Regions from separate parts of the Halomonas sp. A3H3 genome, predicted to be linked through region 2. Evidence: predicted binding sites of a transcription regulator. Region 2 holds the regulator's gene; each other region holds the start of a gene.
What was found. Region 2 encodes PhoB, which activates phosphate uptake and scavenging genes when phosphate is short. Its sites were predicted from a motif close to TGTCATANNNNTGTCANA; they were not measured.

Region 1 (4,521 bases), 2.1 Mb from region 2:
CCAGCGTGCTTAAGCATCGTGAAGGCATGGGCTATATCTGTGCGGTAGCGGCTTCCTTTGCGGGCCTGTTTGCCTTTGTGACCGCTTCGCCGTTTCTTTATCTTGACTATTTTGGCCTCTCGCCCGGCACTTATCCGCTAGTGTTTGGGGTCAACGTGGTCGTTATTGCGCTCTCTAATCGGGTCAATATTCATCTGCTCCGCAAGCGCACTCCTCAGCAGAATTTGCGTTTAGGGTTGCTTATACAACTGGTGGCCGCGCTTGGGTTGGTAGCGGTGACCGCCCTGGACATCGCGTCGCTAGTGATCGTGGTGCCGTTGATTATGCTGTTTACCGGTATGATCGGGCTGATTACACCCAACGCGATTTCGTCGTTACTGGATCATTTTGGCCATATCAGCGCCACGGCAACGGCGCTACTGGGCGGGATCCAGTTTACCTGCGGCGCCCTCGCGGGAGTGATGGTAGGGCTGTTCGAGGTAGAGCATCTTTGGCCCATGGTACTCACCATGCTGGGCGCTGCGTTGCTAGGCAATATCGGTGTGCGCAAACTGACTAAAGCACCTGCTGCGGATGAATAGTTTTCAAATGGATAGGGCGTATGGATAGTTTGAATGGATAAGTTGAATGGATAGCATACTGGCTTGGGTCAATATGCCGATGGGCACTTGGTTAGCTTGCTCCGCCGTACTGTTAATGGGTGCTTTTGTGCAGCGCGCTACCGGCTTTGGTTTGGCCATTATTGGCGCACCGCTACTGTTGATGCTAGAGCCTCGTCTGGTGCCGGTCACTCTGGTACTGTTCGGATTTATCGTCTCCCTGATGATGGTGCGTCATTACTGGCACGAGGTGCGCCTGGACTCCATTGGCATGGCACTAGTGGGGCGCCTTCCCGGCAATGCGCTGGGTATTTGGCTGCTACTCGCCGCCCCCATGTTTGTGTTAGAAAAGCTGATTGCGGTCATCGTCCTGTTTGCGGTACTCGTCACCTTGTGCCGCTTTCAGTTGCCGGTAAACCGAATAACGCTGTTTGGCGCAGGGGTGCTCTCTGGCATTTTTGGCACCGTTGCGGCTATTGGTGGCCCTCCCATCGTGTTGCTGATGCACGGCTTACCCGCTGATCGTGTGCGCGGCAATCTAGCCGCCTTTTTTATTTTGACCTCTCTATTGACCTTAATCACCCTTGCCTTGGCTGACCAGATTCAGCTTTGGCATTTCCAGGTCGCGCTTACCTTCCTGCCTGCAGTATTAATAGGTAATGCCTTGGCAGATACCGTAGCTCACCGTTTAGACCGGCGCCTGCTGCAAGGTGCCTCGCTGGCGTTATGCACCCTCGCAGCGCTAGGACTTTTGTGGTGATGTAAGGTCGGGTTGCCTCTATGTAACGAAAAATTTTCTACGTTTTGCTCGCTGTCATGAAGTTGTCATGGAACCAGTGCAAGGTATGCCTTGCGAAGGCCAGATCCCTACATGAACAGGAGTATTTCGCATGAACCGTATTCTAAAAACCACCGTTATCGCGGCTGCTGTAATGAGCGTTGCCGGTGTTGCTCAAGCCCGTGATCAAATCCGAATCGTTGGTTCCAGTACCGTTTACCCGTTTGCCAGCTACGTAACGGAAGAGTTCGGTGCGACTACTGGTAACCCGACGCCTGTTATTGAATCGACTGGTTCGGGCGGCGGTTTGCGTCTGTTCTGTAATGGTGTTGGTGAAGGCACACCCGACATTACTAACGCTTCTCGTCGCATGAAAGTGTCTGAGTTTGAGCGTTGTGAAGAGAACGGCGTTACCGATATCACCGAGGCTAAAATCGGTTCTGACGGCATCGTATTGGGTCAATCAAGCGAAAACGATGACATTGCTTTAACCCGCGAACAGATCTTCATGGCGGTAGCTGCCATGGTGCCGGTTGATGGCGAGTTAGTTGAAAACCCCTACACCAACTGGAGCGAGATCGATTCTTCGCTGCCAGACCGTGAAATCTCCATTTATGGGCCGCCGACAACTTCGGGTACCCGCGATGCTTTTGAAGAGCTGGTAATGGAATCTGCGTCTGAGGGTATGGATGTTTACGGCGATGAAGGCTACACCGATATTCGTTCTGACGGTGTTTACATCGATGCCGGTGAAAACGACAACCTGATCGTTCAGCGTCTTTCAGAAGACACCGGTGCCTTTGGTATCTTCGGCTACTCTTTCCTTGAAGAGAATACTGACACGATCAGCGCCGCCAGTATTGATGGCGTCGATCCTGAAGCTGAGGCGATCAGCTCCGGTGACTATCCTATCGCGCGTTCACTGTGGTTCTACGTGAAGAACCAGCACGCTGAAGACGTCCCGCCGATGTACGATTACGTCGATATGTTTATGAGCGAAATGATGATTGGCGATGACGGCTACTTGCGTGATATCGGCTTGATCGTTCTGCCAGAAGAAGAGCGCGAAGAGTGGCGCCAGGCTGTTGCAGATCGCACTTCAATGACAGCAGACGTTCTTAAGTAAGTTGGTAGGTCAGATTAAAAGTGGTCGGCAGCGCAAGCTGCCGACCCGTTATTGTTGATAGGTTTCTTAACCGGTGACCACGTGAGAGAGATGCGATGCAGACCAACCAGCTTCTTCTGATTTTTTGCAGTGCATTATTGCTGCTGGGGCTGCTGGCTTTTTTTGCTGGCCGTTCAAAAGCCACTCGGTTACGTAGCGCGGGTACGGCGATGTTCGCCCAGCCTGACCAATACGCTTGGTTTACAGTACTCTCCACCGCCGGGCCAGCCGTGGTAGTGAGTGCCTTGGGCGCTTTCGTTTTGCTTCTAATGGGCGCCGACATTCCTACGCTTTATCTGCTGGCGGCGAGCTTAGTGATAGCAGCCATCGGGCTACTGGTGAGTCTTAATCAAGTAAAACCCGATTTTCATGCCCGTCAAGCCATTGAGCGGGTCATTCGCATGACCCTGGCTGGGGCAGCGTTAATCTCCATTTTGACGACCTTTGGTATTTTAATTTCGATTATTTCCGAGGCGCTGCGCTTTTTCCAAATGCACAGCTTCTGGGAGTTCATCACCGGCACCACTTGGAATCCAGGCGCGAGCTTTTTAGCATCCGCGGGTCGCGGTGATGGTAGCGGCGCTGAGTTTGGCTCGGTACCGCTGTTTGCTGGCACCTTTATGATTACCGCCATCGCTATGCTGGTGGCGGTGCCTATCGGTTTGCTTTCAGCGATTTATATGTCTGAATTTGCACCGCGCAAAGTGCGTACCGTCGCCAAGCCGGTGTTAGAAGTATTGGCAGGTATTCCTACCGTCGTTTATGGCTTTTTTGCCGCCATCACCGTGGCGCCGATCATTGTCAATATTGCCGGTTTTCTGGGGCTCGATGCGTCTTATAACAATGCACTGGCACCCGGCATTGTGATGGGCATTATGATCATTCCGTTTATCTCATCGCTATCTGATGATGTGATCAATTCGGTGCCCGATAGCATGCGCCAGGGGTCGCTGGCACTCGGTATGACCAAAGGGGAAACGATTCGTGATGTGGTAGTGCCCGCTGCCATGCCGGGGATTATCTCAGCGTCGCTCTTGGGTATGTCTCGTGCCATGGGTGAAACCATGATCGTGGTTATGGCGGCGGGTATGCGGCCTAATTTAACCGCTAATCCGCTGGAAGATATGACCACGGTGACTGTGCGTATCGTGGCGGCGCTCACCGGCGACCAAGAGTTTGAAAGTGCCGAAACATTATCAGCTTTTGCCCTTGGACTCGTGCTCTTCGTGATCACACTCGCACTCAACTTGGTGTCAGTATTGATGATCCGTCGTTTCCGTGAAAAATACCGCGTGAATAACCTGTAACGCCGAGGAACTGTTTCGATGAGCCACTCTTTTGACGAAATCAGCCAGCAGCTTAAGCGGCGTCACCGAAAGTCTACCCGCCTTAAATGGATAACCATGGGATCGTTAGGTCTCGCGGGCCTTTTTCTGGTGCTGTTTTTTGCCGATATGCTGAGTAAAGGTCTACCCGCTTTCCAGCAGGCCTATATACAAACCGAGATTAGCTACACACAAGAAGCCGAAACCGATGGGCGGCGGGCATTTGATGAAGAGCTGTTGCCGTTAATTAGCCGTACGGCGGTGCGTACAATTCCATTAGAGTTGCGCAACAATCCTGACATGATCGGCACCAGTAAAGCGGAGTGGGTATTAGCGAATAGTGATGTCGATCAATACTTGAAGGGACACCGGCATCGCTTGAGTGACGAGGAGCAGGAAGCCCTTGATGCCCGAGTCGAATCTGGACAGGTGGATCTACGCTTTAATACCACTTTCTTTGGTTCGGGTGATTCAAAAATTGCCGAGAACGCGGGCATTTTATCGGCAGTGGTCGGCACCATTATGACCATGATCGTCACCCTGGCGATATCTTTCCCGATCGGCGTGATGACAGCTATTTATCTTGAAGAGTTTGCGCCGGATAACCGCTTAACCCAGATTATTGAAATTAACATCAATAACCTAGCGGCGATC
Region 2 (4,521 bases):
TGATTGAGCGTTGGTCGCCCAATCGGCGCAACGCCCGGGCAAGGCCAACCCCTGCCATTCCAGTGCCAATAATCACCAGCGCAGCGTGCGAAGAGGTTTTCTGTGTTTGGGTGGCGGGCATGCAGACACCAAAAAAGTTGCTAAATAAGATTGCGAAAAAAGAAGCGCTAAACCGAGTCGTTAAAAAAGTTGCTGAAACAAAAGCCTTTCAGTGCCCATGTTACACTAGCCAACCCGTTAATTGCCCTGGAGAACTCGGTGACGGCTGCTGCTTTTCGGCAAACTCCTCTATTTTCCCGCTGGCGCCCGATTGATGCGGCGCGCCCGGCGATGAGTGCTTCCTGGTGGCAGTGGGTTGCCTCCACCGACTCGTTAACCGCCCGCTTAATGGTCGCAGGTGGCGAGAAGCCGTTTCGAGTACGACTGCTGCGCCAGGGGGTTGGTTGGCCGCGCCAGGATGAGGCTCAGGCGCTGGGCATTGGTGCCAAGCGTTACGCCTGGCTGCGGGAAGTGGCGCTGTGCTTAGATGGAACGCCATGGGTGGTGGCGCGCTCGGTCGCCCCGCTCTCACAGGTAAAGGGCCAACGGCTAGAGTGCTTGGGCGAGCGCTCGCTAGGTAGTTGGCTATTTCGCCAGCCGGGTTTAGTGCGTGGGCCATTGGAAGTAACGACGCATTCCCCCCAGTTTGCTAGCGTCAACGGCATACAGGAAGGCTGTGCCTGGGGAAGGCGCTCTGTTTTTTATCACGGCTGTAAGCACGGCAGTCTGTCATTATTAGTGCAAGAGTATTTTTTGACGGCGATGGCGGATGATCTTGGCCTGCCTTCGCGCTAGGCTAGCGCCTGCATCTTATTCTTCGTGAGGTAAGCATGGATCGTTCACTGTTGCGGCCGAAGGGATGGGCTCGCGTGGCAGATTTTTTACAGCTGATGCGCTTGAATCGGCCGATAGGCACATGGCTTTTGATGTGGCCGACGCTGTGGGCATTATGGGTGGCTGCGGAAGGTGTACCAGGGCGAAATGTGCTGCTGATTTTTGTGGCCGGCGTTTATGTGATGCGCGCTGCGGGCTGCGTGGTCAATGACTATGCGGATCGCCACTTCGATGGGCATGTGAAACGCACAAAACAACGTCCGCTAGCGACGGGCCGTATCAGCGAAACCGAAGCTCAACTGCTGTTTATCGCCCTGGTGGCCGCTGCGTTTATTCTGGTATTACTGACCAACTGGTTTACGGTGCTGCTCTCGCTGGGCGGGGTGCTGCTGGCGATTATTTATCCGTTTATGAAGCGCTATACCCACTTTCCTCAGGTGGTGCTGGGCGCGGCTTTTTCCTGGGCAATTCCGATGGCTTTTGGCGCCGTGCTCGGCCACGTGCCGCTGGAAGCATGGCTGCTATTCTGCGCTAATGTGTGCTGGACAGTGGCCTACGATACCCAGTACGCCATGGTCGATCGCGACGACGATTTAAAAATTGGCATTAAATCGACGGCCGTGCTGTTTGGAAATGCGGATCGTTTGATTATCGGCTTACTCCAGCTAGCCACCCTGGGGTTGCTGGCTTGGGTAGGCTGGCGGGTTGGTTTAGGTGGTTTCTTCTGGTTAGGGCTAGCGGCAATGGCAGCGACTTTTCTGCATCAGCAGCGCTTAATTCGCGACCAGGAGCGGGATGCCTGCTTCCAGGCGTTTCTCAATAATCACTGGTCGGGACTGCTGATTTTTGCCGGTATCGCGCTAAGTTGGTGGCCTGCGGCTGGCTGATCGAGGCGATTGTCATGTAATTGTCATCAAGTCATGGTGTTATCGTCACTGACATGTCATTGATCTGTTTATCTTTGAACTGTTTTTCTTTGAACTAGTTTCTTTGAACACCGTGAGGCTCTGGTATGACCGCCAAGACCGTTCTGATTGTCGATGATGAGGCGTCGATTCGCGAGATGATCGCGGTAGCGCTGGAAATGGCTGACTATCGCGTGCTCGAAGCGGATAACGCCCAGGATGCCCATGCCATGGTGGTCGACCACCAACCCGATTTACTGCTGCTGGACTGGATGATGCCCGGCACTAGCGGTATTGAGCTGGCGAGACGCCTAAAACGTGAAGAAACCACCGCTGAAATCCCGATTATTATGCTCACCGCGAAAGGCGAAGAGGATAATAAAATTCAAGGGCTTGAAGCCGGTGCCGATGATTATATCACCAAGCCTTTTTCACCCCGGGAATTGGTGGCACGGCTAAAAGCGGTGCTGCGCCGTGCGACGCCACGTGGCGTTGAAGACCCGATTGAGATTAACGGCCTGCTGCTTGATCCGGTGAGCCACCGGGTAAGTGCCCACGGCAAAGCGCTGGAAATGGGCCCCACCGAGTACCGTTTGCTGCAGTTTTTTATGACTCACCAAGAGCGCGCTTACACACGTAGCCAGCTGCTTGACCAAGTGTGGGGCGGCAATGTTTACGTTGAAGAGCGCACGGTCGATGTGCATATCCGCCGCTTGCGTAAAGCGCTGGGTGACGTGCATCAAAACCTGATCCAAACGGTTCGGGGTACCGGTTACCGTTTCTCTGCACGGGTGTAAATGTGCGTTTATGGAGTCGTGAGCTGTGGCGAATAGCGTGGCTGGCCACGCTGGGCACTTGCTTGGGCTGGCTGTTGGGCTCGGCTGGGCTGGGGCTCGCAGCAGGGCTTGCGGGATGCCTGTTTTACCACTTACGACAGTTACGCGAACTCTATTTGTGGCTCACCCTCCACCCTAACGATGAACCGCCTGCCGCTCGCGGGATGTGGGGCGAGCTATTCGATCGTTTATACCGCTATCAAAAAAGTCAGCGCATCACCCAAAGCCGTCTGCGGGCTACTTTGGCACGTATTCAAGAGTCGTCTGAAGCAATGCGTGATAGCGTGGTCATGCTTGATCGCCACGGTGATTTGGAGTGGTGGAACAGCGCCGCCACCGCCATGCTGGGGCTACAAACCGCCCATGATCGTGGTCAACACATTACCAACCTGCTGCGCGACCCGGGCTTTATCAGCTATTTTAATTCGCGTAACTACAGTGAGCCGTTAACGCTCACCTCACCGATTGATGAACGGCGAATCCTGCAGTATCAAATTACCCTCTATGGTGACGACGAACGCTTAGTGATGGCTCGCGATATCACCCGCTTGCATCGTCTTGAGCAGATGCGGCGCGACTTTGTCGCCAACGTTTCCCATGAGTTACGTACGCCGCTGACCGTTCTCTCCGGCTATTTGGAAACCTACAGTGATATCTCCGACCAGCTTCCGCCGCGCTTGGGACGTAGTATTCAGCAAATGCAGGAACAGACCCAGCGGATGCAGAATCTGGTCAACGATTTATTGCTGCTCTCGCGTTTGGAAATTGACCAGGGCGGCCAAGATCATCATCCACTGCCACTCGAGCCTTTACTGCAAAGCGTTTGTGATGATGCGCTGGCCCTATCGCATCAACGTCATACCATTACCGTCGCCCTTGAGAGCGATGCCCGACTGTTAGGCAGTGAACAGGAGATTCGCAGCGCCGTCTCTAACCTTGCCTTTAATGCGGTTCGCTACACGCCTGCTGGCAGCCAAATCACCCTGCGCTGGAAAGCTAGCGCTACTGGTGGCGGCTATATCGATGTGGAAGATAACGGTGAAGGGATTGATCCCGTTCATATTCCCCGACTAACAGAACGCTTTTACCGTGTTGATAAGGGGCGCAGCACTGCGACTGGCGGCACAGGTTTAGGCTTGGCGATCGTTAAGCACGTGCTATTGCGCCACGATGCGCAACTACAAATTGAGTCCCTTCCCGGCAAGGGTGCGTTGTTTCGCTGCGCCTTCCCCCCCTCGCGTCTTGTTTAATTTAGCAAGTCATTCCATCGCATAATATTTGTAACAATGTGCAATATTGGCATGCAAGGTTGGTAAAGCTTTACCCATGTGCCATTTTTACACAGCTCAAAGCGTTGTGTCGTGACTCAGTTGATGCCTTTTTGGCATAACTTATTTTTAAGTAAGAGTTTGATTTTGTTGTTTTTATTTATATTCTTCAGTTTTTTGGCATGCCTTCTGCAGAGTACAGATTGAAGGAAGATGACCGCAGGAATTGCTGGCTTCTCAGTAAGCCTTTCTTTCTTCATTAAGCGGTACTAAACAGCGATCGGAGGTAGGATATGACGTCCAAGGATTTTCTCAAGAAAGCTGGCATTTTAGGTGTATCTTTTGGTCTGATGGCAAGCCCATTAGCTTTTGCACAAACTGATGAAAATTCGGCGATTGACGAAAACCAAGGTATTACCGCTGACGAGCAACCGATGGATTCCCAAGGTACCGGTAGTTCAACTGGCAGTGATACAACAGACATGACTGACGATTTAACCCATGACGAAGGTGATGGTGCCAGCGACATGGATCCGCAATCAAGCAGTCACTCAGACGATGCTGAGTATGACAAGGATGAGCTTGTAGAAGAAAATGGCGGTAGCTAATTATCTATGACCTTTTAGATATCATTAAAAG
Region 3 (4,521 bases), 1.8 Mb from region 2:
CCGTGGCGACTTCTTGAGGACGAGCGCTTTTTCACTACACCCGATGACTTTAGCCAATGGGCAAGCGGCCGCAAACAGCTACGCCTTGAGTACTTTTACCGGGAACAGCGCAAGCGCACCGGGTACTTGATGGAGGGCGACGAACCCGTTGGCGGCAAATGGAATTTTGACCACGACAATCGCCAGCCTATCAAAGCCGCACTGGATTTCCCTGAGCTACCTCAACATCGCCAGGATGCGATCACCCAAGAAGCGCTAAACGATGCCAAGCGCCATTTTGGCGACCATATGGGGTCTCTGGATAATTTCAACCTGCCAGTCACTCGTCGACAAGCGCTGGTGGATTTACACCATTTTATAGACCATGGATTGGCTGATTTTGGCCGCTATCAAGATGCAATCAGTGACTCTGCACCTTATTTGTATCACTCGCGCCTCTCAGCTGCGATGAACATCGGCCTGCTGTCGCCCCATGAAGTCTGCGAAGCCGCCGAGCAGCGCTACTATGACGGAGATGTGCCGATCAACGCCGTCGAAGGGTTTATCCGCCAGATACTTGGCTGGCGCGAGTACGTGCGAGGGCTCTACTGGACACAGATGCCTAGCTACAAAAGCGCTAATCAATTAGGTTTTGAGCGCGATCTGCCCGCGTTTTACTGGGACGCGGATACCGATATGCGCTGCCTACAGCGCGCTATTCAGATGACCATCGACAATAGCTACGCCCACCATATTCAACGACTGATGGTGACAGGCAATTTCGCCTTACTATGCGGAGTTAAACCTGAGGCGCTATGCGACTGGTACTTGGCGGTTTATGCCGATGCCAGTGAGTGGGTAGAGTTGCCTAATACGCTGGGGATGGTGCTCCATGCCGACGGCGGCTTAATGGGCTCGAAGCCCTACTGTGCGTCGGGCAAGTATATCGACAAAATGTCCGACCATTGTCAGCACTGCCGTTACTCACCCAAGCAGGTCACGGGGCCAAAAGCCTGCCCTTTCAACAGCCTTTACTGGCACTTTCTCGAAACCAACGCTGAGCGCCTGAGTAAGAACCCTCGTATGAAGCTGATTTACGGCTCCCTCAACCGCATGGCCGATGAGAAGCGCGAGGCTATCCGCCAACAGGCTGAGCACTTTTTGGATCAATTGGAAACATCGCCTGACTACGGGCAGCCCTACCACACAGCAGGTTATTCGGCCAATACCAACCAGGAGTCACCATGAGCCGCTACACGCCACTACATGCTGCACCGCCAGTTATGCTATTTCACGATGGTCACTGCCCCTTTTGCCAACAGGAAGTCGCGTGGCTGGAAAAGCATCGCCATCGGGAACACATCGCGCTGGTAGATATCCAGGCACGTGATTTTAACGCTCAGGCGTATGGGCAGGACTTTAACGCCATGATGGGCCAGTTGCACCTGCGTGATAGCCAAGGGAAATGGTATATCGGCATGGATGCCAGCCGTGCCCTCTATGCAGTGTTGGGCTATCGGCGGCTGGTGAGGTTTTCGTGCTTTCCGGGAGTACACGGCATAATGAATGCCGGCTACCGGTTTTTTGCCCGTCGCCGAATTCGGCTTGGGCAGTGGTGGGAAAAGCGTCAGACTAAACGTTGATGGGTGTGAACAGCGTTAAAAAACAAGCGGCATACGCGATGTGAGCGGCTCACTATAGTGCGCATCGCGGCCTATCACTTCATCGTGGGGCACATGCTGTACCAGGTAAGCGCGATGAATCCCGGCGCGCTTGAGATCCATATAGGCATCATCCAGCGAGCGAAACAGCATTGGCTTGGTACGCTGCGTCAGCATATGGCGCTCGCCTTCAACGTCTTCCAGCTCAATCTGATAAAAACGGCTGCCCGAATGGGTAATCACGCGAATTTCAAAATTGTCGTGATTGGCGACAAACTGCTTAAGATCCTTAAGTTCCATGGTTCCCTCCTATTATTTGGCTATTTCATACGTTATGCCAGACGGCATGTCATCAGGGCACAGCATGACTGCGCCCCATGACACTTCTATTGCCCTGTCATTGCAATGTAATGACAATAAGCAATAACTAGACATTAATAGCTAGGAGGTCAATATCGCAAGAGAGTTCCTGACCGGCAGGTCAAGATATCAATCGATCATTGATATTCAGAGGGGTCGATCGCTTTGCCAAGCGAATTGCGGTCAATCCAGTTGCCGCCTTTAGTCTCTTTGTAGCGGAACACGACCTTATCTCCCACCGTCACAGGCAGCTCACCATCTTCAGTCTGGTAACTATACTTCTCGCCTGCGACCACTAAATGGTAGCGATAAAGATCCGGCATACCTAGCCACTCTTTAAAAGGGCCTTCGCGCTCTATCGCCTCTAGCTCACCGCGACCTTCTAACTTAGGAAGACGCTGCCGGTTACCGCGCCGAAATCCACCTGCCATTTGCTGCTCCCGTTTTTACATATCGTGGGTGAGGCATTATACGAACTCGCCCCCCATCCTCAAGCTACTTATCACTAGCCTGTCATCACAAACCAGTCATCATTAACTTAGTCGCCGAACGCTTGGCCGTAACTATCCGGGGCCAAATCCTCAAAGCGGGTATATTTGCCGATAAAGGCCATATGCACCGTGCCAATAGGACCATTACGCTGCTTACCGATAATTAACTCAGCAATCCCCTGATTGTCGGGATTATCTGGATTATAGACCTCATCGCGATAAACGAAGGCAATGACGTCGGCATCCTGCTCGATCGCACCAGATTCCCTCAGATCCGACATAACCGGGCGTTTGTTGGGGCGCTGCTCCAAGGAGCGGTTCAACTGAGAAAGAGCTACCACAGGGCAGTTAAACTCTTTCGCCAACCCCTTCAAGGAGCGCGAAATCTCGGAAATCTCACCGGTGCGGTTTTCGCTAAAGCCAGGGATCTGCATCAACTGAAGATAATCGATCATGACCAGTGCGATATTGCCATGTTCACGCACCACACGGCGCAACCTTGAGCGCATTTCGTTAGGCGACAAGGCCGCGGTGTCGTCGATAAACAGCTGTTTGTCTTTGAGCAGATTAACCGCTGAGGTTAAACGCGGCCAATCCTCGTCCTCCAGTTGCCCGGTACGCACACGGGTTTGATCGATTCGGCCCAGGGAAGACAGCATCCTCAGCATGAGCGACTCTGCGGGCATCTCCATGGAGAACACCATGACTGGCTTGTCGCTGGAAATCACCGCATGTTCAACCAGGTTCATAGCGAAGGTCGTTTTACCCATCGAGGGTCGACCGGCGATGACCACCATATCGGATGGCTGCAACCCGGTGGTCATTTCATCCAGATCACGAAAACCAGTGGAAAGCCCGGTCATTTCACCTTTCAGATTAAACAGCTCATCAATACGATCCACCGCCTTGGTCAATAGATCGCTCATGCCAATGGGGCCGCCCGTTTTGGGGCGCTCCTCGGCAATCTGGAACACTAACCGCTCGGCTTCGTTAAGCAATTCATCAGCCGGGCGCCCCTGGGGAGTAAAGGCACTATCGGCAATTTGATTAGCCGCACGGATCAGCTTGCGCAGCGTTGCCCGCTCACGCACGATATCAGCATAGGCGCGAATATTACTGGCAGAGGGCGTGTTACGAGCAAGCTCTGCCAAAAACGCCAGGCCGCCTACGGTATCCAAGTGATCACGCGCTTCCAGCGCTTCAGAAAGCGTCACCACATCCAGCGGCTGACCGGCTTCAGCCAGATGAATCATCACGTTGAACACCAAACGGTGCTCATAGCGGTAGAAGTCATCAGCGACCAACCGCTCTGAAACGTTATCCCAGGCCTGGTTGTCTAGCATGAGCCCGCCTAGTACCGACTGCTCCGCCTCTAATGAATGCGGCGGCAGTTTTAGCGCTGCCGTTTCTGTATCAGCAGAAGGCTGGTCCTGCATAGCGAGCTCCTTTAAACACTACTGCGTAGCCGGTGAAGATGCTTATCTTAGCCGCATGCGGTGCGACTACCAACATGATCAAGGCGTTGTCTTAAAATACCCAGCGGGAGATGGGCTGGATAGTTTTGGCAACGCCCAAAAAATAGCGAATATCCAGAACTAGCGGATACCCGGAAAAACAAAAGGCGCGGGAGAAACCCCGCGCCTTTTGAGGCAGCTGTATTAGCTGCCGTTAGTAACGACTTTACGTCGTTACTAACTTAACTACTCGCTCAATTACTCTGCAACTACCACTACGCGTACAACGGCATCCACTTCAGCGTGCAAGTGAAGAGTGATGTCGTATTCGCCAGTTTGACGAATTGGGCCATTTGGCATGCGGACTTCGCTTTTGGCAATATCGATGCCAGCAGAGGAAATCGCGTCGGCCAGGTCACGCGGACCAATAGAACCAAACAGCTTGCCTTCATCGCCTGCTTTGGAAACCAAAGACAGTTCGATGTCGTTTAGCTGCTCAGCGCGCGCTTCGGCTTCTGCCTTACGCTCAGCGGCTTGCGCTTCGAGCTCAGCACGCTGTGCTTCAAACGCTTCGAT
Region 4 (4,521 bases), 460 kb from region 2:
GTGGCCGTGCTGGAGAATGGTAAGCCCGTGGCTGTGGTGCGACGCAACTCGTTTTTAACTCTATTTACCAACCCCTATAGCCATTCGCTTTATGCCAAGCGCCGTGTGCTGGACGTTGCTGATGCACGCATGCTGGTGGCCGAAGCGGATACTCCGCTTGAGATTTTGAGTCAGAAGTTGACCGACAGCCGGGATATTGAGCAAGAGGACTTTGTCATCGTTAACGCTAACGGTGACTACCTGGGGATGGGCAATATCGTTGACCTTTTGCGTGAGATTACCGCGATTCAGGTGCGCCAAGCGCGGCATGCCAACCCGCTCACCGGCCTGCCGGGTAATATCCTGATCAATGAAACCCTGGCGGCTTATTTGGCCTCCGGGCATGGGTTTGCTGCGGCCTATGTTGACTTGGATAACTTTAAAGCCTTTAACGATGCCTATGGCTACGCCCGAGGTGACCACATCATCATTTCGCTATCGCGGCTGCTGCAAGCACAGGTAGAGAATGCCGGGGGCTTTATTGGCCATATTGGCGGCGATGATTTTATGATGTTGCTGCCGCTTGAGTACTGGGAAAGTGTTTGTCAGCAAATTCTACACTCATTCGAGGTGATGGCTCCGGGCTTCTATGAAGAGGCTGACCGCCTTCAGGGCGGGATTCACATCGAAAACCGTCAAAATAGAATGACGTTTTTTCCCTTTGTGAGCGTCTCGATTGCGGTAAAACCCATCCATGATACGACTACCTGCCAATCGCTGGATATCGCAGGCGAGCTTTCTGAGCTGAAGCACCAGGCGAAAAAAATTCCCGGTAACAGCCTGTTTGTAGAGCGCCGCGGTCACGAGGCTTTTCAAGCTGTAGATTAACTGTCCTTCGCCAAAACGTCACGAAGTGGTCATATAAGTGCCCCATTTTTGTCATCTGGAGTCGTCAGGATGTTGTCATCTTTTAATAACTCTACAGAACGCTACAGGTGACCCATGCAGACATTATCCCTCTCCCGCACGTTAATCAGTGCCGCCGTTGCCAGTGCCTTCGCCTTGGTCGCAGTGAACGCCTCTGCGGATCTTTCATCGCGCTATGTGGATAACGATGGCGATATGGTTGCCGATGTTCCCAGCGACGAGTCACAGTGGGTGGATCCGGATACCTTGGTGTTTGCTTATACGCCGGTTGAAGATCCTGCGGTTTACGCTGATGTCTGGTCTGGTTTTTTGGATCACCTGAGCGAAGCCACCGGCAAAAAAGTCCAGTTCTTCCCGGTGCAGTCCAATGCTGCCCAGCAGGAAGCGCTGCGCGCTGGCCGTCTCCACGTAGCCGGTTTCAATACCGGTGGCGTACCGGTCGCGGTTAACTGCGGTGGTTTCCGCCCCTTCGCCATGATGGCCGCGGAAGATGGCAGTTTTGGCTATGAAATGGAGATCATTACCTACCCCGGAAGCGGCATTGAAGCCGTTGAAGACTTGCAGGGTCGCCAACTAGCGTTTACCTCAGAAACCTCTAACTCTGGCTTCCGCGCCCCCTCGGCGCTGCTGCGCTCTGAGTACGGTATGGAAGCGGGTGAAGATTTTGAGACCGCTTTCTCTGGTTCTCACGACAACTCCATTCTCGGCGTGGTTAACGAAGATTACGACGCGGCGGCGATTGCTAACTCCGTAGGCAAGCGGATGATTTCCCGCGGTGTAGTGAACGAAGGTGATTACGACATTATCTACACCTCACAAACCTTCCCCACCACCGCTTACGGGCTGGCGAATAACCTGAACCCGGAACTTGCCGAGAAGATTCAGGATGCGTTCTTCAGCTACGACTGGGAAGGCACTGCCCTAGAGTCAGAATTCGCCAACTCCGGCGAAGCGCAGTTTATTCCGATTACTTATCAGGAAAACTGGGCGGTTATCCGCACCATCGCTGACGCCAACGGCGTGACCTACGACTGCGATTAATCTTTAAGCAGTACCCCAATACGATCGGCCAGGAGGGCAACCTTCTGGCCGAACCGCTATGTAGATGAGGCACTTCCATGTTGACACTCACCGGCGTTGGTAAACGTTACCCTACCGGGGATCGAGCGCTGACGGATATTGAACTAACGCTGCCCAAAGGCCAAGTGATGGCGCTGATTGGCCCATCTGGCGCGGGTAAAAGCACACTGATTCGCTGTGTGAACCGGTTGGTTGAGCCTACTCAGGGCAGTATTCGCCTGGACGGCACGGAACTGACGAAGCTCTCGGGACATAAGCTGCGTCATGCCCGCCGCTCCATGGGAATGATTTTTCAAGAGTATGCGTTAGTAGACCGCCTAACCGTGATGGAGAACGTGCTTTCAGGTCAGCTCGGTTATGTGGGATTTTGGCGCAGCTTCCTGCGCCGCTACCCGCAGGAGGCTGTGATTGAAGCCTTCCGTCTATTGGAGCGAGTGGGGTTGCCGCATGCCATCGATAAACGTGCCGATGCCCTGTCTGGCGGCCAGCGCCAGCGGGTGGGTATCGCCAGGGCGCTCCTGCAAAGTCCTAAGCTGTTGCTGGTGGATGAACCCACCGCCAGCCTTGACCCAAAAACTTCGCGCCAAATCATGCGTTTGATTCGTGAGCTGTGCGCAGAGCGCGAACTGGCGGCGATCATCAATATTCACGACGTAGCGCTGGCCCAGCAATTTGCTGACCGCATTGTCGGCCTGCGGGCGGGTGAAATCGTCTTTGATGGCCTTCCCAGCGAACTCACCAGTGAGATCCTCACCACGATTTATGGTGAAGAGGACTGGGACACCACGCCTGAGCCAATGGACGAAGAAGTCAGCGGCGATGAGACGACTAACACTGCTCCGATTAATCCTCCCTACGCGCGGGTGATGTCGTCAATCGAAGCGGGGGCAGCACGATGAGCGAGCAGGCACGCCAGCAGGCGGCGCAGCGCGGTCAGTGGCGGCGACTACCGCTAATTGAAAGTCCTCGCTTGCGCTGGGGGCTTGCCATTGGTGCAGTGGTGTATCTGTTTTTAGCGCTTGCCTCGGTAGAGGTGAACTGGGAGCGGGTGGCGGAAGGCGCAGGCCGGGCGGTTAATTTTTTAGGCGCCTTTATGCAGCCTGACTTTGTCAGCCGCTACGACGATATCGTCGCGGGCTTGCTGGAAAGTTTGACCATGACGCTCACCTCCACGGTATTGGGTGTACTGCTGGCGATACCCGTGGGTTTAGGGGCAGCGCGTAACATTTCACCACTGCCGATCTACTTTGTGTGCCGCGCGATTATCGCCGTTTCGCGCACGTTCCAGGAGATCATCATCGCGATTCTGTTTGTGGTGATGTTCGGCTTCGGGCCCTTTGCGGGCATGATTACTCTGGCCTTCGCGACGATTGGCTTTATGGCCAAGCTACTGGCGGAAGATATTGAAGATTTGGATTGGCGGCAGGTAGAAGCGGTACGCGCCACGGGCGCCAGTTGGTGGCAAACCATGAACCACGCCGTGCAGCCCCAGGTCATGCCGCGTTTGATCGGGCTCTCCATGTACCGTTTGGATATCAACTTCCGTGAGTCCTCGGTGATTGGCATTGTCGGCGCAGGCGGTATTGGCGCCACGCTGAATACCTCGCTGAGCCGCTATGAGTACGACACCTCCGCGGCGATTCTGCTGATTATCATCGCCATCGTGCTGCTGTGCGAGTACAGCTCAAGCCATGTCCGCCGCTGGACTCAGTAAACGCTGATTCAGTAACTGCTGGATCCGTAAGTTCTGGCCCCTTAATTTGTCGAGAGTTTAAATGCCTGTTTCCACTACACCCCAGGGTCAGCCGGTTTGGCGGCGGCGCACCACCCGCGCTCAATGGTTGCAGTACCTGGCTTGGCTGGCGGGTGTCAGCCTATTTCTGCTCTGCTGGAAGATGATTTCCGACAACACCATGTGGGTGTTTGTGGAAGATGCCGGCCGCCAGGGAGCAGATTTGATCAGCCGCATGACCCCTCCCGAATGGAGCTACGCCAATGTGCTCTGGAAGCCCATGTGGGACACCATCAATATCGCCACTTTGGGCACCGCGTTAGGGATTATGATGGCGTTTCCGGTGGCATTTTTAGCCGCCCGTAACACGACGCCGCATCCGCTGGTGCGCAGTTTGGCGCTGATGGTGATCGTTTCATCGCGCTCCATTAACTCGCTGATTTGGGCGATGCTACTGGTCACCATTCTTGGCCCCGGCGTACTGGCGGGGATTATTGCCATTGCCCTGCGCTCCATCGGCTTTGTGGGCAAGCTGCTTTACGAAGCGATTGAAGAGATCCATCCCACGCCCGTTGAGGCGATTAGCGCTACCGGCGCGAGTCGACTGCAGGTGATGAACTACGGCGTGCTGCCCCAGGTGATGCCCGCGTTCGCGGGGATTAGCGTTTACCGCTGGGACATTAATATCCGTGAGTCGACGGTGTTGGGCTTGGTCGGGGCAGGTGGTATTGGTCTGCAGTTGAATGCCTCGATCAATAGCCTCGCCTGGGATCAAGTTAGCGTCATCTTTATTATGATTTTCG

Region 1: HALA3H3_RS17865 (PstS family phosphate ABC transporter substrate-binding protein) is a predicted target of PhoB. The motif match lies at 1,412-1,429, and genes of this name have one in related genera.
Region 3: HALA3H3_RS16760 (DUF6482 family protein) is a predicted target of PhoB. The motif match lies at 2,036-2,053, and genes of this name have one in related genera.
Region 4: phnD (phosphate/phosphite/phosphonate ABC transporter substrate-binding protein) is a predicted target of PhoB. The motif match lies at 930-947, and genes of this name have one in related genera.

What each region holds. Positions count from the first base shown of each region.
Region 1 is NZ_HG423343.1:3,958,169-3,962,689, forward strand. Features, by position in the region: gene HALA3H3_RS17855 (multidrug effflux MFS transporter) at 1-581, shown strand, start outside; gene HALA3H3_RS17860 (sulfite exporter TauE/SafE family protein) at 628-1,359, shown strand; gene HALA3H3_RS17865 (PstS family phosphate ABC transporter substrate-binding protein) at 1,490-2,503, shown strand; gene pstC (phosphate ABC transporter permease subunit PstC) at 2,599-3,849, shown strand; gene pstA (phosphate ABC transporter permease PstA) at 3,868-4,521, shown strand, end outside.
Region 2 is NZ_HG423343.1:1,899,641-1,904,161, forward strand. Features, by position in the region: gene HALA3H3_RS08380 (NAD(P)/FAD-dependent oxidoreductase) at 1-121, opposite strand, end outside; gene HALA3H3_RS08385 (chorismate--pyruvate lyase family protein) at 259-834, shown strand; gene ubiA (4-hydroxybenzoate octaprenyltransferase) at 870-1,760, shown strand; gene phoB (phosphate regulon transcriptional regulator PhoB) at 1,886-2,575, shown strand; gene phoR (phosphate regulon sensor histidine kinase PhoR) at 2,578-3,864, shown strand; gene HALA3H3_RS08405 (hypothetical protein) at 4,176-4,490, shown strand.
Region 3 is NZ_HG423343.1:3,738,323-3,742,843, reverse strand. Features, by position in the region: gene HALA3H3_RS16770 (cryptochrome/photolyase family protein) at 1-1,227, shown strand, start outside; gene HALA3H3_RS16765 (thiol-disulfide oxidoreductase DCC family protein) at 1,224-1,622, shown strand; gene HALA3H3_RS16760 (DUF6482 family protein) at 1,638-1,940, opposite strand; gene HALA3H3_RS16755 (hypothetical protein) at 2,138-2,431, opposite strand; gene dnaB (replicative DNA helicase) at 2,539-3,927, opposite strand; gene rplI (50S ribosomal protein L9) at 4,204-4,521, opposite strand, start outside.
Region 4 is NZ_HG423343.1:1,442,186-1,446,706, reverse strand. Features, by position in the region: gene HALA3H3_RS06305 (EAL domain-containing protein) at 1-867, shown strand, start outside; gene phnD (phosphate/phosphite/phosphonate ABC transporter substrate-binding protein) at 982-1,947, shown strand; gene phnC (phosphonate ABC transporter ATP-binding protein) at 2,025-2,885, shown strand; gene phnE (phosphonate ABC transporter, permease protein PhnE) at 2,882-3,700, shown strand; gene phnE (phosphonate ABC transporter, permease protein PhnE) at 3,762-4,521, shown strand, end outside.